2 regions of the Klebsiella sp. SYXHC3 genome follow, and region 2 is predicted to be linked to the other one. Evidence: predicted binding sites of a transcription regulator. Region 2 holds the regulator's gene; the other holds the start of a gene.

Region 1 (10,461 bases), on a different contig from region 2:
AGGATAGCTAAAGGTGACGTTGTGGAACTCCAGGTTACCTTTGGCGCGCTCAATCACGCGCGTGCCTTCATCTTTCTCCTGCTCGGAATCCAGAATGGAGAACAGCGTCTGACATGCCGCCATCCCACGCTGGAACTGAGCGTTGACGTTAGTCAGGGATTTCAGCGGACGCATTAGCGCGATCATCGACGAAAAGACCACGGTGATGGTACCGGCGGTCAGGGTTTCCATGACGCTTGGGAAGCTCGCCGCATAAAGCACAAAGGCCAGAGCCAGAGAGGCAATCAGCTGAATGACCGGGTCGGAGATAGAGGACGCGGAGACCATTTTCATCCCCTGCAGGCGCATCTTATTACTGACCTTGTCAAAACGCTTGGTTTCAACGGCCTGGCCGCCGAACATCAGCACTTCTTTATGCCCTTTGAGCATCTGTTCAGCACTGGTGGTCACCTGCCCCATAGTGTTCTGCATATTCTTACTGATATTACGAAAACGCTTCGAAACCACCCGAATCGCCACTGAGACGATAGGCGCCAGCACGATAAGAATCAGCGACAATTGCCAGCTGTAATAGAACATCATGGCGAACAGACCGATAATTGAGGCCCCCTCTCGCACCACGGTGATCAACGCGCTGGAGGAAGATGACGCGACCTGCTCAGAATCATAGGTGATACGCGACAGCAATGTCCCGGTGGACTGTTTGTCGAAGAAGGCGACAGGCATACCCATCATATGGCCAAACAGGCGGCGACGCATCGTCATCACCACTTTGCCGGAAACCCAGGAGATGCAGTAGCTTGAGATATAACTGGTGATGCCGCGCAGCACCATTAAACCGATCACCACCAGCGGCATCCATAACAGTACTGAGCGATCCGTTTTACCAAAACCATCATCCAATAACGGTTTAAGAAGCGATAACATGAAGGTATCACTTGCCGCGTTAAGCACCAACGCCACGGCCGCTACGATTAGCCCGGCTTTAAACGGCGCTATCATCGGCCAAAGTCGGCGGAAGGTCTGCCACGTGGAGAGATCTTTATCGTTCTGCATTCAATAAACCAGCTTATGTTGAAATAGCCGCATATTCTACCCGTTCTACGCCTCTGCGCCAAACCACTGATGATACCAACGAGGTAAAAGTTGATCCCGTAAGCTCTGGATTTGCCAACCATCTGGAGAAAAAATAATCGTTATTTGCCCCGAGTGCGGCGTATCAAACCACAGATATCCCTGCTTACGATAACGCTCTTCGACTTTTTTGGAAGGCATCTTCCATGCATTGTAACGCGCTGCCGAGGCGATAGCCGCCTCTCCTCCTACCCGCTGCAGCAATGTCACGCCGGATGACGTATTACTGCCATGGTGCGGAACCTGAATAAGTGTAGACGTAAGATGTTGCCAGTAATGGCTTATCATTTGCTGTTCGGCAGGGATTTCGATATCACCGGTAAGCAAAACGCTACGCCTGCCGTCATCGACCCTAACCACGCAGGAACCATTGTTTCCCTTATGCTCGCCTGCAGGCAACGGCCAAAGCGCCTGAAATCGAAGCCCTCGCCAGCGCCAGGCTTCCCCTCTGCGGCAAGGGAGATGTCCACGCAGATTAAGCGAGCTACGAATAACGAGATTTGGCCACGCCTGAACAATCGCATTCAGGCCACCGCGATGATCAAGATGTTCGTGGCTCAAGATGACTCCTTCAGGATGGAGACCACGCCAGCGCAACCAGGGCACGATGAGTCGCTGGCCGCTATCGCCCCCCGGCCAGGCGGGGCCGGTATCGTACAGAATAGCTGCTCCCTGACGCTCGATAACCACCGCTAACCCTTGTCCGACATCCAACATCGTCACTCTCCACTCGCCTGGCGTCGCGGTGCGCCAGAAGGGCCAACTGAGTAGCGCCACGCCGCTCATACAGAGTAACGGCATCTGACGCCAGGCCTGAAAACGCCATGCCAGGAGCGCCAGCCACGGTAGTACACTGATCGCCAACCACCGTTCGTCAAGCGATAACCATCCGGCAGGCAAATGGCGTAAGAACCAGAATAATATTGCCAGCAGACGATCGGCGAGTTGCCATAACGCCATTTCAAGCAACACCGGGCCGCTTAGATGCAGTAGCATCGCCGCTAAAATCAGCGGGACTATCAGAAATGTCACCAGCGGAACGGCAACCAGGTTTGCTATCAATGAAGTCAGGCTAATCCCATGAAAAAGCCCTATCTGCAGCGGCGCCAGCAGTAACATCAGGCCGCATTGCAGGTGGCCCAGCGCCAACAGTTGCCGCCACGGTGAACGACAGCGGAGCCGGCGAAGCGGCGCAAGCTGATACCAGAAAATCAACGCAGCCACCGCAAACACCGATAACCACAGGCTTTCTGAAATCATCGCCAGCGGATCAGCCAACAGTATTGCCGCAATACAACAGCAAAAGATTTGCCACGGCGACCAACGCCTGGCCTGTAGCCTTAACAGACATCCTGCGCTTAAGGCCGCACAGGTACGCAGCGCCGGGGGTTGCATGCCGGTAAGCCAGGCGTAAAACAGCGCGCAGCCTAACCCGACAAGTAGCGGTATCCGCCAGCCTATCCAGCGGCACGGAAGAAAGAACTGTATTCCACGAACCAGCAACCAGCCAAGCGACGCCCCCAGCGCAATATGCAGGCCGGAGATAGCCATTAAATGGGAGGTTCCCGTCTCCTGCATTAATCTTTTTATCTCATCCGCAACTGCCAGGCGCTCCCCCATTCCCAGCCCCAGCATCACCGTTTTCCATGGATACTCAGCGAGTGTGCGGTTTAACGAGGCCAGATAGCGAGCCCGGAAGCTGCAACGTGAATCAAGCGATGAGGCATTTAGAAAACGTCCGCTAAGCGGGCGATGCTGTGCAAGAGCGTAGCGCTGGCTATCGAAGCCGCCCTCATTTAACTGCCCATGTACCGGACGAGCGCGGATGGTCATCAGCCAGCGCTGCCCAACGCAGCCTGCTTCAGGTAGTTCGCTGCCGTAGAGGGTAATCCCAACCGCAGGATATAAACGCCGACCCTCAAGACGAATTATCTTACCTTGCCAGCTCGTCAGGCCATCACCGCCTACCAGCTCAATAATGGCCTGTCGGTTGCGACCGGGAATATGCTCAGTGGGCCACAGCGCTTGCCGGGCATGTAATATTCCCCATACGAAAAATAGCAACGTCAATGCGGCATACGTTGTGCAAGGTTTGCGCAGCGTTGCAATGATTAGCGCAGCGCCAATCAAGCACCAGACGCTTAGCATATTCGGTAGCGCCGGTAGCCAAAGCAGCGGCGAAATTCCGATTATGGCGCAGCCTGCCAGATGTGGTAATCGCATAACACCTCCCTGTTATCGGGGAGTGTCAGACAATTCGCCGCCGTGATCATGCATAAAAGAATGGAGTTGCGTCGCGCTATCCGGGAAATGTTGGCGCTTGCTATCAGGTAACAAAAGTTTTGCGAGCGGACGCGAAAAACAGACATAAAAAAAGCACCCTCAGGTGCTTTTTTATTAAGTAAGTCTTTGCCTGATGCGGAAAAACTTACTCTTCGTAAATATTGGCGCGGTCGCGTAGTTCTTTCCCGGGCTTAAAGTGAGGAACGTATTTACCTTCCAGTTCCACTTTATCGCCAGTCTTCGGGTTACGCCCGGTGCGAGGTGCTCGATAGTGCAGAGAGAAGCTGCCGAAACCGCGGATTTCAATGCGCTCACCTTGAGCAAGCGTTGAGGCCATATGCTCCAGCATTTCTTTAACAGCATCTTCCACCGCTTTCGCCGGGATATGAGATTGCTGGCTGGCAAGTCTTTCTATCAATTCTGACTTGGTCATTTTTCCTCCGGTTTCCTTCAAGGCAAAGTTAGCTTACAGCTTAAACAAGGGCGGCCGTAGCCGCCCTTTGTGCTTGATTACAGGACGAATCCTGCAATCTGTCAAGTAAACTCGTCATTATTCAGGCCGTTGTGGCCTGAATAACTAAGATTACTCGCCTTTAGCTGCTTTGAAAGCTTCAGCCATTGCGTTGTTAGAGAAGTTTGCATCTTCCTGTTTGTTAACAGTTGCGATTGCATCTTTCTCGTCAGCTTCGTCTTTCGCACGAACAGACAGGCTGATTGCGCGGTTTTTACGATCAACGCCGGTGAATTTAGCTTCAACTTCGTCGCCAACGCTCAGAACCAGAGTTGCATCTTCAACGCGGTCACGGGATGCTTCAGAAGCACGCAGGTAACCTTCAACGCCGTCAGCCAGTTCTACGGTTGCGCCTTTAGCGTCAACTGCAGTTACTTTACCGGTTACGATAGCGCCTTTCTTGTTCAGAGCAACGTAGTTGTTGAACGGATCTTCCGCCAGCTGTTTAACGCCCAGGGAGATACGCTCACGTTCTGCGTCAACCTGCAGTACAACTGCAGCGATTTCGTCGCCTTTTTTGTATTCACGAACTGCTTCTTCGCCTGCAACGTTCCAGGAGATGTCAGACAGGTGAACCAGGCCGTCGATGCCGCCGTCCAGGCCGATGAAGATACCGAAGTCAGTGATAGACTTGATTTTACCTTCAACACGGTCGCCCTTGTTGTGGGTTTCCGCGAACTGCTGCCATGGGTTAGATTTGCACTGCTTCAGACCCAGGGAGATACGACGACGTTCTTCGTCGATATCCAGGACCATAACTTCCACTACATCGCCAACGTTAACAACTTTGGACGGGTGGATGTTTTTGTTGGTCCAATCCATTTCGGAAACGTGAACCAGGCCTTCAACGCCTTCTTCGATTTCAACGAAGCAGCCGTAGTCGGTCAGGTTGGTCACGCGACCGGTCAGTTTGGTACCTTCCGGATAACGCTTAGCGATAGCTACCCACGGATCTTCGCCCAGCTGTTTCAGGCCCAGGGATACACGGGTACGCTCGCGGTCGAACTTCAGCACTTTAACAGTGATTTCGTCGCCAACGTTTACGATTTCGCTCGGATGCTTAACGCGTTTCCAGGCCATATCGGTGATGTGCAGCAGGCCGTCAACGCCGCCCAGATCAACGAATGCACCGTAGTCAGTGAGGTTCTTAACGATACCTTTGACTTCCATGCCTTCCTGCAGGTTTTCCAGCAGCTGATCGCGCTCTGCGCTGTTTTCGGATTCGATAACGGCACGACGAGAAACAACGACGTTGTTACGTTTCTGGTCCAGCTTGATGACTTTGAATTCAAGCTCTTTGCCTTCCAGGTGCAGCGTGTCGCGCACCGGACGAACGTCTACCAGGGAACCCGGCAGGAACGCACGAATACCATTCAGCTCAACAGTGAAGCCACCTTTAACTTTGCCGTTGATAACACCGACTACAGTTTCAGCGTCTTCGTAAGCTTTTTCCAGCGTGATCCAAGCTTCGTGACGTTTAGCTTTCTCACGGGACAGCAGGGTTTCACCGAAGCCGTCTTCTACTGCATCCAGAGCAACGTCAACTTCGTCACCAACCTGGATTTCCAGCTCGCCCTGGGCGTTTTTGAACTGCTCAGCCGGGATGGCGGACTCAGATTTCAGACCAGCGTCAACCAGTACGATATCTTTGTCGATAGCAACAACAACACCACGAACGATGGAACCCGGGCGGGTTTCGATTTCTTTTAAGGATTCTTCAAATAGTTGAGCAAAAGATTCAGTCATGTTTAATCTTCAGGTTTCATATTTAACGTCCACCTGGCTCCGTGCCGGATGGGGTTGTTTAACATACCCGCTAACACTCCGTTGCTGCGGGGGTACTGCTATAATTCGGAGGCTTGCGACGCTTTGCCGGTTAACGGTTAAGCGATAGCCAGTTTTTCGCGCGCATATTGTAGCGCTTTTTCAATTACTTGCTCAATGCTTAGTTCAGTGGAATCGAGAACTAATGCATCAGCGGCCGGGACAAGCGGCGCCACAGCACGATTACGATCGCGATCGTCACGCTCTTTTATCTCGGACAAAAGACGTTCAAAGTTAACACTAAAACCCTTCTCCTGCAACTGTAGCAGGCGGCGCTGGGCACGTTCTTCCGCCGACGCATCGAGGAAAATTTTAACCGGCGCATCCGGGAACACGACGGTGCCCATATCGCGGCCGTCGGCAATCAGGCCAGGCAGTTCGCGGAAGGCGCGTTGACGGCGCAGCAGCGCTTCACGTACACGTGGGAAAGCCGCGACCTTAGAGGCGGTATTGGCCACTTCCTGGGTACGGATCTCTGCGCTGACATCCTCGCCTTCCAGCACCACTTCCAGGTTGCCGTCAGTAGAAATAAACCGCACATCGAGATGAGCTGCCAGCGGAACCAGCGCCTCTTCTGACTCGACGTCTACGTGATGATGTAAGGCTGCCAGCGCAAGAACGCGGTAAATGGCCCCGGAATCCAGCAGATGCCAACCAAGCGCTTCCGCCATTGCCTTGCACAACGTGCCCTTACCCGCACCGCCAGGTCCATCAATGGTGATTACCGGAACATTTGCCGTCATCTTTTTCTCCTTCAGCAAGGCGCATGAATATAAACGCCGCGCATTATACGCATCAATGCGCCAGAAAGTGAGCATTGCGTGCAAATTACGGAATAGAAGAAATTAAATGTAGAAGAATTGCGCAATTATAGCGGGCTGGCAGAATACCAGCCCGCAAGATGACAAAGCTTTACCTTAAAGGACAGAACAGACTTTACGCGAGGGTACTAATTCGCGCCAACTGCTCGAAATAATCCGGGAACGTTTTCGCCGTGCATTTCGGATCAAGGATAGTGACCGGTGTCGCCGATAAGGCCACCAGCGAGAAGCACATCGCCATGCGGTGATCGTTGTAAGTACCGATTTCAGCAAATTTCAGCGTCTCAGGCGGCGTAATACGAATATAATCTTCGCCCTCTTCTACTTCGGCGCCCACTTTACGCAGTTCAGTGGCCATCGCGAACAGGCGGTCGGTCTCTTTCACCCGCCAGTTGTAAATATTGCGTAGCACCGTGGTGCCTTTCGCGAATAGCGCCGCAGTGGCGATGGTCATTGCAGCATCCGGGATATGGTTCATATCCATATCGACAGCATTCAGCTCACCGCGGGTACAGGCGATGAAATCGTCGCCCCAGGTAATTGTCGCGCCCATTTTTTCCAGCACATCGGCAAAGCGAATGTCGCCCTGAACGCTATTGCGGCCAATCCCGGTCACTTTTACCGTACCGCCTTTAATCGCGCCGGCAGCAAGGAAATACGAGGCTGAAGAGGCATCACCTTCCACCAGATAGTCGCCCGGCGACTGATACTGTTGCTTGCCGCGTACGACAAAGCGCTGGTAGTTGTGGTTTTCAACGTCAACGCCAAAGGTTTCCATCAGGTGCAGCGTGATGTCGATGTAAGGTTTGGACACCAGGTCGCCTTTAATCGCGATCGTCGTGTCCTGCGGCGCCAGCGGCGTAGTGATCAGTAAAGCGGTAAGGAACTGGCTGGAGACGCTGCCATCGACTTCCACCTGGCCGCCGTTGAAACCGCCGCGCAGGCGCAGAGGCGGAAAGTTTTCCTGCTCCAGATACTCAATTTGCGCGTCCCCCTGGCGTAAAGCATCGACCAGGTGGCCTATCGGTCGCTCTTTCATCCGCGGCTCCCCGGTCAGCACAATATCGTTGTCGCCGAGGCACAACGCCGCCGCCAGTGGGCGCATCGCCGTACCAGCATTACCGAGAAACAACTCCAGCGCGCCGCTGGCCTGAAGCGGACCGCCGTTGCCGGTGACTTCACAGCGAGTACGATCGGCGGACAGGGTATAGTGAACTCCCAGGGCGTTAAGCGCATTAAGCATGTGGCGAACATCATCGCTGTCCAGCAAATTGGTCAGCACGGTGGTGCCGTGGGCTAATGCCGCCAGCAGCAAAGCGCGGTTAGAGACACTTTTTGACCCGGGTAGGTTTACGGTGCCATCAACGCGCGCAATGGGTTGTAACGTCAGGGATTCCATGAAACTCGACTCTCAAAAAAACAGAATAAAAACCCCGCAGACCGGCCGCGGGGATGAAAATAAGCGCTCAGCAATTAGCCGCGACGACGTTCAAAGTCCTGCATGAAGTCGGTAAGCGCCTTGACGCCGGCCAGCGGCATCGCATTGTATATAGAAGCACGCATACCGCCCACCACGCGGTGGCCCTTCAGCGCATGCAGACCAGCCGCAAAAGATTCTTCAAGGAACAGTTTGTCCAGCGCGCTATCCGCCAGTTGGAACGGCACGTTCATCCGCGAGCGGTTGGCCGCGGCAACATCGTTACGATAGAAATCGCTATTATCAATCACGCCATACAGCAATTCAGCCTTCTGCTGGTTGATTTTATCCATCGCAGCGACGCCGCCCTGCTCTTTCAGCCATTTAAATACCAGCCCCGCCAGATACCAGGCGAAGGTCGGCGGCGTGTTGAACATTGAATCATTGGCGTTCAGCACGGTGTAATCAAGGATCGATGGGCAGGCGACGCTGGCTTTACCCAGCAGATCTTCACGCACGATAACCAGCGTTAACCCTGCCGGGCCGATATTCTTCTGCGCGCCAGCGTAAATCACGCCATAGCGGCTGACGTCAATTTCATGCGACAAAATACTGGAGGAGTAATCCGCGGTAACGACCACATCATCGCCAAAGTTTGGCGTTTCGTGGATAGCGATACCATCAATGGTTTCATTTGGACAGAAGTGCAGGTAAGCCGCGCCCGGCGTCAACTGCCATTCGCTCATCGGTTTAACGGCTCGCAGGCCGTCAACGGTGGTTTTCGCATCAATAACGTTTGGCGTGCAGTATTTTTGCGCTTCTTTCACTGCGCTCGCCGCCCAGTAGCCAGCATCCACATAATCTGCTGTTGTTTTGTCACCCAGCAGATTTAACGGGATCCCGGCAAACTGGCCGCGACCGCCGCCATGACAGAACAGCACTTTATAGTTGGAAGGGATATTAAGCAGATCGCGGAAATCCTGTTCTGCCGTTTCAGCCACCTGGATAAACTCTTTACCACGGTGGCTGATTTCCATTACCGACGTCCCCAGACCGTGCCAGTCGCACAGTTCCTGTTGCGCCAGTTTGAGAACTTCTGCCGGCAGCATTGCCGGGCCCGAACTAAAGTTATAGACCTGAGCCATTTCCCCTCACCACGTTGCTATATTGTCTGCACGCGAACCGTCGCGGGCATAAGTTATTCCTGTGGCTATCGGTTTTATCATTCAGTGACACACACCGCAACGAGTAAAACTAAGCGGCCCATAAATGAGGCCATCGTCACACAAAAGAATCAACCAGCTTGACGTCATTAAACCGACATAATTGCTGCAAGAGAATCGCTTTTTAGCCTGTGTTCCGTCACCCATTCCGGATTTTGACCCACGGCATAAATAGTTATCCACTACATTCACAGGTAACGATCTCGCCATAGCGCAATCCGTCAACTCATTTAATACTTGAATATTATCTTAATTCTTCATGAATTATGTTTCCGCGAGAGCATCGCCATTTACCGCTGCATTTCCAGATCATTAAAATTTTTAAGCCAGCCGATGAAGACTGGTATTAATCACTTTTAAAGGAATAGTTATGCGTGAATTAACCTATAACGAAATGTCTGATGTGAGCGGCGGCTTTGGCCTGTTATCCATTCCGGCAGCAATTGGTTTGCTGGTCAGTATCCCGACAATTGTCATCGGCGCGATTACCGGGCCCTTTACGCTGGGGGCAGGCTTCGCAGTGATGGCGGCAGGCATCGTCGGTACCAGTCTTGCTGGCGCCGCTATGATCGTTAGCATTTGTACGCCAATCCTGTAACTTGCTATGGCATGTGGAGTTTCTCCGCATGCCATTTATCGCTCTTCTCTTTTTATCCCTTAGCGCGGCTAACGACATAGCCACTTACCGGTAAAACCCGTATCATTGCCCATCCTGCCAACAATAAACGAATTGCTATGACCCAGACATTTATCCCCGGCAAAGATGCCGCCCTGGAAGATTCCATCGCTCGCTTCCAGCAGAAACTGCTCGACCTCGGATTTGATATCGAAGAGGCCTCGTGGCTGAACCCGGTACCACACGTGTGGTCCGTTCACATTCGCGATAAAGAGTGCGCGCTGTGCTTTACCAACGGTAAAGGCGCGACGAAAAAGGCGGCGCTGGCTTCCGCGCTGGGCGAATATTTTGAGCGTCTGTCCACCAACTACTTCTTCGCGGACTTCTGGTTAGGCGAAACCATCGCCAACGGTCCATTTGTTCATTATCCGAACGAAAAATGGTTCCCGCTGACCGAAGACGATGAAGTACCGGAAGGCCTGCTGGATGCCCGCCTGCGCGCCTTTTACGATCCGGACGATCAACTGACCGCCAGCATGCTCGTTGACCTGCAATCCGGTAATGATGAGCGCGGCGTCTGCGGCCTGCCGTTTACCCGTCAATCAGACGGCGAAACCGTCTATATTCCGATG
Region 2 (10,461 bases):
TAACCGAAGCGCTGATCGACTTCGAAGGGGCGCTGGTCGTGGTCTCGCACGATCGTCACCTGATCCGCTCCACCACTGACGATCTGTATCTCGTACACGACGGTAAAGTTGAACCGTTTGATGGCGATCTGGAAGATTATCAGCAGTGGCTGAGTGATTCGCAGAAGCAGGAAAACCAGACTTCTGAAGCGCCGAAGGATAACGGCAACAGCGCGCAAGCGCGTAAGGATCAAAAACGCCGCGAAGCCGAACTGCGCACGCAAACGCAACCGCTGCGTAAAGAGATCGCCCGGCTGGAAAAAGAGATGGATAAACTCAACGCGCAGCTGGCGCAGGCGGAAGAGAAACTGGGCGACAGCGAGTTATATGACGCCTCGCGCAAAGCGGAATTAACCGCGTGCCTGCAGCAGCAGGCGAGCGCCAAATCAGGGCTCGAAGAGTGTGAAATGGCGTGGCTGGACGCGCAGGAACAGCTGGAGCGGATGCTGCAGGAAGGTTAATGCAAGACAGTGACAACAAAAGGCGGGATATCCCGCCTTTTTTCATTCGCCTGGCATCAACGCTGCGCCGCCAGCCGGGCGCGGATCTGTGACAATGATTCGTAACCAAACAGCTGGCCATCAAGGAAACGAGTGGTTAGCTCTCCCTGACCTTCTTGCTCCTGGCTTTGATCGTCATGCAGCCGTAGCTCGCCGCTGGCATCGCGCGCTACGCGTAACAGCCCGCGCGCAGAACGTTTCAGGCCGTTGTCGGTTTTTGGCTCCTTAAAGAGCGCTCTTCCTTCGCCATTCACTTCTCCCCAGGTGGCTTTCATCGCAAAGCCGAAAGTATCACGCGTATTGTACTGGTAGGTATATGAACCCACCCCGAATACCACGTTAGCGCTGGCAAAGCCTTTAGCTTCCAGGCGACGCAGGATCTCATCCGCTCTCGCAAGCGTAATAGAATCGCCATAAATCAGACCTACGTGGGGGTCCAGCACCTTATACCCCTTCTCGTTAATCGTCCCGCCAAAGATTTCCCACAGCACCTCAACCGAACCTTTCTCCTCGGCGCGACGATCGCTGCGGGTATCATCATCGGCGGCAGTGCCGCAGAGGATAGCCACCGGATCGCCGCTGTCCGGTCGGAATACCACACGTCCCTGGCGTTGCATAATGACGGCTTTCAGTTCGCGGGTATACTCGGTCAGTACCTGCCAGTAATCCCAGGTATCGGAAACAATAGAGACAAACCCCTGCGGGTGGACGTCAGCGATGAGCCGGCGAAAAGTTTCTATCTCCCGAGCCCGCTCGCCCATACACATCACGCTATGCTCGGTAGCGGGGATGCTGGCGCCGATCGTGTCTTCTTCACCCCGAGTATAGTAATCACGAGCGTAGAGCAGCGCAGGCAGGCTATCCGTCCCTTTAAAGCTAATCAGATGCCCGCTGCCAGACTGTGCGGCGTCATGTAGCCCGGACATGCCGCGAAACGAAAAGTCGTGGCATTGAAAATCCAGATGTGTCAGATCGCTACAGGTTTGCTCCGCCCAGCGTTCGCAGATCAGACGATAGTGATGCGCGATAGTGGCATTAGTCGACGTTTTCCACAGTTCTGCCGAAAGGACCGTCTCCAGATAGTTCACCAGCCAGAAAAACTGCGGCAGGGTATTGGTGATGGTTAAAACCGGTACCTTCATCGGCACTTTCGTGCCTTCATCCAGCGCTTTGATGTGCAGCGGCAGGTAGCCTAGCTGATGCAGCTCGCGGATATGATCTACCGCGACACTATCCCGTCCCAGGTAGCCGTCCATAACCTGCTTATACTCGCTGACCACTTCCTCTTCCGGACGAGCGAAAAAGCCCTCGTTAAACAGATCGATGAGGAACCACTGTAAAAAACCCTGTAAGCCGAAGAATACCAACTTGCCATCCGCTAGCGGCGACTGAAAGAAACGGTCGCCGCGCGGCGTAAAATTCGAATAGACCTTAGTCGTCCCCTGTGGATACTGAACGCGATGGGAAACTTTATAACCATCGATAGCCAGAATCGGATTCATTTTCATTTTGTTATCCCCAATAAGCGCGGTAAATGGTTTCAATATCAATCAGTTCCAGCTGTGGATGGACTAAAGCCGCAGAGGCATAAGAGGTGGTGGAGTAAATAGCATCGATGCCATTATTCAATAGATGCGTAATGCCTTTAGAAAAGACGCCATGCGTCACGTACAGGCTAACGCTACGCGCGCCGGCGTCACGCAGGACCTGCGCCGAGCCGATAAACGTTCCACCGGCATCGCAAAGATCATCAACGATCAGTACCGCTTTACCCGCCACCTCTCCGGCCAGCAGCGAAAAGCCTGTTAACGCGCCGCTAGCGACATCTCGCTCCTTACTGAGGATCGCAAACTCGCTGGCGCCACAGGCTTTAGCGACATACTGAATTTTCTTTAACGCTCCAGCATCCGGCGCCACCAGCATTAACTTCCCGGCGGCGATGGCACGTCGCAGATGGGAGTTCTGCAACATGCACTGTTGTTGGCTAATCGCGACCAGGTTGTTTACCGCCGCCGCCGCGGCCTCACTATGCGGGTCGAGGACTACAATTTTGTCGAATCCCAGTGTATTCAGCTGCTGTGCAAAAACTTTCAGCGCAAAGCTGTCGCCTGGCACCATATGGCGATCCTGGCGCGCCCACGGCAGCCATGGCAGCTCCAGATGGCTGAAGGCGACATCGGTCACATGGCGAACGGCCTCCACCAACTGGGCCAGCAGCATAAAATCATTCATATCACGTAGCGCGACCGCCCGAATGCGCATTAACGCGGCGGAGGCCGGCAGCTCACCGGTCACTTTCAGCCAGCCTGCGCCATCAGGGAAGACGCCGCTGGCAAGGGTTACCGCTGTATCGTCCAGCAAAAGTGTGAATTTTTCGCTCATGATGGCCTCCTCGCCTAAATTATGTCTCTTGGACACAATTGATAATGTCCTTAAGACACTATTCATGCAAGCATTAAATATCGTTCCGCGACGAAAAAGAATTAACCCATTGAAAGATAGAAGGAAAAAATAGCCACTTGCCGCTCTGAAGGGGGCTGGTACACTTGTCGGCGTTCTTATTGCGCAGCGAGCATGTTATGACCACCGACGCCGATTACCTCAACCACTACGACGCCAGCCGTTTTCCTTCACCGCTGGTGACCGTCGACAGCGTGCTGTTTACCCTTCATCAGGGAGCGCTGTGCGTACTGTTGGTTGAACGCGCGAATCCGCCACAGCAAGGCGCATGGGGGCTGCCCGGCGGATTTATCGATACGGGCCACGATGAGTCCACCCGCACTACGGCGCTGCGGAAGCTGACGGAAAAAACCGGCATTTCCCCTTCATGGCTGGAGCAGTTCGGTACCTTTTCCGGACCGGACCGCGATCCGCGCGGTTGGAGCCTGACCGTTGCCTGGTTCGCGCTAATCGCCTGGGTCGATTGTCAGCCGCATATCGCCAGCGTCAGCGACGCCCGCTGGGTGCCGGTCCAGCAGCTTGATGAGTATCACCTTGCCTTCGATCATCGGCAGATAGTCAGCGCCGCGCTGGAGCGCCTGCGCCAGAAAACGATGTATTCGTTATTGCCTGTTTACTGTTTGGGGGATACCTTTACCCACGGCCAGTTGCAGGAAGCGACCGAAATCATCCTCGGCCAGCCGATTCAGCGTAAAAGCCTAATCCGCCGTTTTGAGGCCTCCGGCATGTTCGAAGAAACCGGAGAAACGCTGGCGACAGGGGCGCGAAAGGCGCGATTGTGGCGGCTCAAGCCCGGTGCGGATATCCACCTCTTCTCGCGCAATCTGCTTGCCGATTAGCCGCAAGACCACATATTGGCTAACCGCCCACTTTTATGCGCGGTATAGTGTTCTAAAAGTTTCTTAATAATCCTGGTACTATGGTTGAAATAACCCCGACAGCAGTGACGCCCCCCGATAACGATTCGCGCGAATTCCATCCGATGCGCGGCGTGGGCAATCGTCATCTGCAAACCATGCTGCCGCGGATCATCCGCCGCAAGCTCCGATTTACGCCGCACTGGCAGCGCCTTGAGCTGCCGGATGGCGATTTCGTCGATCTGGCCTGGAGCGAAGACCCTGCTGGCGCGCGCCACAAACCGCGGCTGGTGGTTTTTCACGGTCTGGAAGGCAGCCTGCATAGCCCTTACGCCCACGGTTTAATTCACGCCGCCATGCAGCGCGGCTGGCTCGGGGTGGTGATGCATTTTCGCGGCTGCAGCGGCGAGCCGAATCGCAACAGTCGTATTTATCACTCTGGCGAAACGGAAGACGGCACCTGGTTCCTGCACTGGTTGCGGCGTGAATTCGGCGCCGCGCCGACGGCGGCGGTAGGCTATTCGCTTGGCGGCAACATGCTGGGCTGTCTGCTGGCGAAAGAAGGCGACAATATTCCGCTCGATGCGGCCGTCATTGTCTCGGCGCCCTTTATGCTGGAAGCCTGCAGCTACCATATGGATAAAGGATTTTCGCGCGTCTATCAACGTTACCTGCTCAACCTGCTGAAAGCCAACGCCTCGCGCAAGCTGAAAGCCTATCCAGGCTCGCTGCCGGTGGATCTTCGCCAGCTCAAAAGCATGCGCCGCATCCGCGAATTCGACGACATGATCACCGCCAAAATCCACGGTTTCGCCGATGCGCTAGACTATTACCGACAGTGCAGCGCGATGCCGCGCTTAAGCGATATCACCAAGCCGACGCTGATCATTCACGCAAAAGACGATCCATTTATGGACCATCATTCAATACCGCCGCAGGAACAGCTGCCGGCTAACGTCGAATATCAGCTCACGGAACAAGGCGGCCACGTTGGCTTTGTCGGCGGTACGCTGCGAAAACCGCAAATGTGGCTGGAGCAACGTATTCCGGATTGGTTAACCCGCTGGCTGGGAGGACAAGCATGATTATTCCCTGGCAGGATCTCGATCCCGAAACGCTGGATAATCTGATTGAAAGCTTTGTGTTGCGCGAAGGCACCGATTATGGTGAACATGAACGTTCGCTTGCCGATAAAGTCGCCGATGTAAAACAGCAGCTTAAAACCGGGGAGGCCGTACTGGTGTGGTCAGAACTGCACGAGACGGTCAACATCATGCCCCGCAAGATGTTTAACGGCTAAGCGCCATGCCCCTCTAACCGCGAGAGCCTGGCGCGATACGGCGACACACCATCACTTAATCAGGGAGTTGTTATGTCTGCCAAACATCCAGTGATCGCAGTCACGGGCTCCAGCGGCGCGGGCACCACCACCACCAGCCTCGCGTTTCGCAAAATTTTCTCGCAGCTGAACCTGCATGCCGCGGAGGTCGAAGGGGATAGCTTCCATCGCTATACTCGCCCGGAAATGGACATGGCGATCCGCAAAGCGCGCGATCAGGGCAAACACATCAGCTACTTCGGCCCGGAAGCCAACGACTTCAGCCTGCTTGAACGCACCTTTTTAGAGTACGGCGAATTCGGCAAGGGCCAGTCGCGAAAATATCTCCATACCTATGATGAAGCGGTTCCCTGGAATCAGGTTCCCGGCACCTTTACCCCGTGGCAGCCGCTGCCTGAACCGACCGACGTGCTGTTTTATGAGGGGCTGCACGGCGGCGTGGTGACGCCGCAGCATGACGTGGCGAAACATGTCGACCTGCTGGTCGGCGTGGTGCCGATCGTCAACCTTGAATGGATCCAGAAGCTCATTCGCGATACCAGCGAACGCGGCCATTCGCGCGAAGCGGTGATGGACTCGGTGGTACGTTCGATGGAAGACTATATCAATTTCATCACCCCCCAGTTCTCACGCACCCATATCAACTTCCAGCGCGTGCCGACGGTCGATACCTCGAATCCATTTGCCGCCAAAGGCATTCCATCGCTCGACGAAAGCTTCGTGGTGATTCACTTTCGCAATTTGCAGGGGATTGATTATCCCTGGCTGTTGGCGATGCTACAGGGGTCGTTTATCTCGCATATGAACACCCTGGTGGTGCCGGGCGGTAAGATGGGGCTGGCGATGGAGCTCATTATGGCGCCGCTGGTCGAGCGCTTGATGGAAGGCAAAACCATTAGTTAAGGGCAAAATAAAACCCCGGTCGCCGTGCTGCCGGGGTTAGCGTCCCGCTACGTCAATTCGTCTCAGGCTTCGATGACTTCGTAAGAGTGGGTGATGTTGACCGCCTTTTCCAGCATCAGCGCCACCGAGCAGTACTTCTCCGCGGATAAATCCACCGCCCGGGACACCGCCGCATCCTTCAGCTCTTTACCGGTGACGATAAAGTGCAGATTGATATGGGTGAACAGGCGCGGCGCCTCTTCACGGCGTTCAGAGGTCAGCTTCACTTCGCAGTTGGTGACGTTTTGACGCCCTTTTTGCAGGATAGACACCACGTCAATTGCGCTACAGCCGCCCGCCGCCATTAACACCATTTCCATCGGGCTGGGCGCTTTGTCCCCGGAGTTGCCATCCATTAAAATCTGGTGGCCGGAGGCCGACTCACCGATGAAGGTTAGACCTTCCACCCATTTCACACGCGCTTGCATAAAATTTAACTCCGCTGTTGCAATTTTCCTGACAGATTACGCGCACATAACAAATCTCGCAACGGAAGGCGACCTGGGTCATGCTGAAGCGAGACACCAGGAGACATGCGGTGAAAGCTATGCTAAAACAGTCTGGATGCTACAGTAATACATTGATGTACCGCATGTATGCTGAGGAGTTCACATTACAGGCTGCATAAATTGAGCAGCCAGCTTCCCAGGCATAGGGAAAAATACGATTGCATGCCCGGATGCCGTGTAGTGTCGGCGTCCGGAGATAGCTTATAACAGAGGATAACCGCGCATGGTGCTTGGCAAACCGCAAACAGACCCTACCCTTGAATGGTTCTTGTCTCATTGCCACATTCATAAGTACCCATCAAAGAGCACGCTGATTCACCAGGGTGAGAAAGCGGAAACGCTTTACTACATCGTAAAAGGCTCCGTGGCTGTACTCATCAAGGATGAAGAAGGTAAAGAGATGATCCTCTCTTACCTCAACCAGGGCGATTTCATCGGTGAATTAGGCCTGTTTGAAGAAGGTCAGGAACGTAGTGCCTGGGTACGTGCGAAAACCGCATGTGAAGTGGCCGAGATCTCTTACAAAAAATTCCGTCAGTTAATCCAGGTGAACCCGGACATCCTGATGCGCCTCTCCTCGCAGATGGCGCGTCGTCTGCAGGTCACTTCCGAGAAAGTCGGTAACCTTGCTTTCCTCGACGTGACGGGCCGTATCGCTCAGACCTTACTGAATCTGGCGAAACAGCCTGATGCCATGACTCACCCGGACGGGATGCAGATCAAAATCACCCGCCAGGAAATTGGCCAGATCGTCGGTTGCTCTCGTGAAACCGTCGGCCGTATTCTGAAGATGCTGGAAGATCAAAACCTGATCTCGGCACACGGTAAAACTATCGTCGTCTACGGTACCCGTTAAGTCGCTAAACGGCGTATTGCTCCGCGCAGTACGCCGTTTTTGTTTCTCCCATGTGGCGCAGGCTGATTTACCACCCGGAAGTCAACTATGCACTGCGGCAAACGCTGGTGCTGTGTCTACCTGTGGCCATCGGGCTTCTGCTCGGCCATCTGCAGCAAGGGCTGCTGTTCTCTTTAGTTCCCGCCTGTTGCAATATTGCCGGTCTCGACACCCCGCATAAACGTTTTTTCAAACGCCTGATCGTTGGCGGCTGCCTGTTTGCCGGCAGCAGCCTGATTGTGCAATTGCTTCTGGCGCGCGACATCCCGTTGCCGCTTATCCTCAGCGCGCTGGCGCTGATTCTCGGCGTGACGGCGGAAATCAGCTCGCTACACGCTCGCCTGTTGCCGGCATCGCTTATCGCCGCCATTTTTACCTTAAGCCTGGCCGGCAATATGCCCATCTGGGAGCCGCTGCTTATCTATGCGCTGGGAACCTTGTGGTACGGACTCTTTAACTGGTTCTGGTTTTGGCTCTGGCGAGAGCAGCCGCTGCGCGAGTCGTTAAGCCTGCTTTACCGCGAACTGGCTAACTATTGCGAGGCCAAATATAGCCTCCTGACGCAGCACACTGATCCGACGACCTCCCTGCCGCCGCTGCTTACCCGCCAGCAGAAGGTAGTCGATTTAATTACCCAGTGCTATCAGCAGATGCATATGTTAGCCGCCAACCAGCGTAGCGATCATAAGCGACTGCTGCGCGCGTTCCAGGTTGGGCTGGATCTGCAGGAACATATTTCAGTGAGCCTGCACCAGCCGGAAGAGGTGCAAAAACTGGTGGAGCGCAGCCATGCGGAAGCGGTCATCCGCTGGAACGCGCAGACCGTCGCCGCTCGTCTGCGGGTGCTGGCGGATGATATTCTCTACCACCGCTACCCGCGCCGCTTTCAGATGGATAAGCAAATCGGCGCGCTGGAAAAAATCGCCTATCAGCATCCCGATAACCCAGTTGGCCAGTTCTGCGCCTGGCACTTCAGTCGTATCGCCCGCGTGCTACGTACTCAGCGCCCGCTGTACGCACGTAACCTGATGGCGGACAAAGAACGACGCCTGCCGCTGCTACCGGCCCTGAAGAACTACCTGTCATTGAAATCCCCGGCGCTGCGCAACGCCGCGCGCATCAGCGTAATGTTGAGCATCGCCAGCCTGATGGGCAGCGCCCTGCACCTGCCGAAGCCTTACTGGATCCTGATGACCGTGCTGTTCGTGACGCAAAACGGTTACGGCGCCACCCGCGTGCGGATTGTCCACCGGGCGGCAGGCACCCTGGCGGGCCTGGTGATCGCCTGGCTGACCTTACACTTCCACGTACCGGAGAGCTATACGTTAAGCGGTATGTTGTTCATCACGCTGCTGAGCTATCTCATCATTCGTAAACACTACGGCTGGGCGATGGTGGGCTTTACCGTCACCGCGGTATACACCCTGCAGTTGCTAACGCTTAACGGCGAGCAGTTCATCGTCGCCCGCTTTATCGATACCATCATTGGCTGTCTGATCGCCTTTGGCGGGATGGTCTGGCTATGGCCGCAATGGCAGAGCGGCCTGCTGCGTAAAAACGCCCACGATGCTCTGGAGGCCGATCAGGAGGCTATTCGGCTGATACTTAGCGCCGATCCGCAGGCCCCGGCGTTGGCCTACCAGCGTATGCGCGTCAACCAGGCGCACAACGCCCTGTATAACTCGCTTAACCAGGCGATGCAGGAACCGGGTTTTAACTCGCACTATCTGGAAGATATGAAGCTGTGGGTAACCCATAGCCAGTTTATCGTTGAGCATATCAACGCCATGACCACGCTGGCGCGCGAGCATACGATGCTAACGCCTGACCTGGCGCAGCGGTATCTGGAATCTTGTGAAATTGCGCTACAGCGCTGTCAGCAGCGTCTGGATTCAGACGGGCCGGGCAGCGCGGGCGATGTAAATATTATGGAATCCCAGGACGGGGAAGTGTTGCGTGGGCCGCTCAGCACCCTTGAGCAGCATCTGCAGCGGATCCTCGGCCATCTGAACACCATGCACACCATTTCGTCGGTGGCATGGCGTCAGCGTCCGCATCACGGCATCTGGCTACGCACGACTAGGCGCTAAGCACGTTTTTAACCGCCTGCGCAAAGCGCGCCATCCCTTCGGCGATATCGCTATCATCAATCACCAGCGACGGCACAAAGCGCATTACGTCCGGCCCGGCGTTTAACACCATCACCCCGGCCTCCGCCGCGGCATAGAGGAAATCGCGCGCGCGTCCATGATGCTGCGGCTTAAGCGCGGCGCCGATTAACAGCCCCATGCCGCGGATGTCGCTGAACAGATCAAACTGCGCATCGATCTGCTGCAGGTGTTCGACAAACAGCGCCCGTTTGGCATTCACGCCCTCCAGCACCTGCGGCGTGTTAATCAGGTTGAAAGCCGCGGTCGCCACCGCGCAGGCCAGCGGATTGCCGCCGTAGGTGGAGCCATGGGAACCGGCATGGAAGGCGCTGGCAATTTCATTGGTGGTCAACATCGCGCTAATCGGGAAACCGCCGCCGAGCGCTTTCGCGCTGGTCAGGATATCCGGGGTCACGCCGTAATGCATATAGGCGAACAGCGAACCGGTACGGCCCATACCGCACTGCACTTCATCAAATACCAGCAGCGCCTGATGCTGGTCGCACAGTTCGCGCAGCCCCTGCAGGAACGCCGGCGTCGCCGCCATTACCCCGCCCTCGCCCTGAATCGGCTCAACCACCACCGCGCAGGTATGGTCATCGATCACCGCTTTCACCGCCTCGAGATCGTTAAATGGGACATGCACGATATCTGCCGGTTTCGGCCCGAAACCGTCAGAGTATTTCGGCTGACCACCAACCGAGACGGTGAACAGCGACCGTCCGTGGAAGGCATTATGGAAAGCGATGATTTTGGTTTTGTACGGGCTA

Evidence for each region. Region 2 encodes CRP, which controls carbon source genes, mostly activating them, when cyclic AMP is high. Its sites were predicted from a motif close to ATGTGANNNNNNTCACAT; they were not measured.
Region 1: serC (3-phosphoserine/phosphohydroxythreonine transaminase) is a predicted target of CRP. The motif match lies at 9,260-9,277, and genes of this name have one in related genera.

What each region holds. Positions count from the first base shown of each region.
Region 1 covers NZ_JBXUNG010000006.1:189,045-199,505, reverse strand. The annotation lists gene msbA (lipid A ABC transporter ATP-binding protein/permease MsbA) at 1-1,056, opposite strand, end outside; gene AC2CGP_RS16810 (ComEC family protein) at 1,102-3,357, opposite strand; gene ihfB (integration host factor subunit beta) at 3,563-3,850, opposite strand; gene rpsA (30S ribosomal protein S1) at 4,001-5,674, opposite strand; gene cmk ((d)CMP kinase) at 5,812-6,495, opposite strand; gene aroA (3-phosphoshikimate 1-carboxyvinyltransferase) at 6,689-7,972, opposite strand; gene serC (3-phosphoserine/phosphohydroxythreonine transaminase) at 8,047-9,135, opposite strand; gene AC2CGP_RS16780 (hypothetical protein) at 9,584-9,811, shown strand; gene ycaO (30S ribosomal protein S12 methylthiotransferase accessory factor YcaO) at 9,949-10,461, shown strand, end outside.
Region 2 covers NZ_JBXUNG010000002.1:458,864-469,324, reverse strand. The annotation lists gene AC2CGP_RS09185 (ABC transporter ATP-binding protein) at 1-500, shown strand, start outside; gene AC2CGP_RS09180 (nicotinate phosphoribosyltransferase) at 557-2,047, opposite strand; gene prs (ribose-phosphate diphosphokinase) at 2,052-2,921, opposite strand; gene AC2CGP_RS09170 (NUDIX hydrolase) at 3,119-3,838, shown strand; gene AC2CGP_RS09165 (hydrolase) at 3,919-4,941, shown strand; gene AC2CGP_RS09160 (YheU family protein) at 4,938-5,156, shown strand; gene AC2CGP_RS09155 (phosphoribulokinase) at 5,229-6,098, shown strand; gene AC2CGP_RS09150 (OsmC family protein) at 6,161-6,565, opposite strand; gene crp (cAMP-activated global transcriptional regulator CRP) at 6,870-7,502, shown strand; gene AC2CGP_RS09140 (YccS/YhfK family putative transporter) at 7,553-9,631, shown strand; gene argD (bifunctional acetylornithine/succinyldiaminopimelate transaminase) at 9,621-10,461, opposite strand, start outside.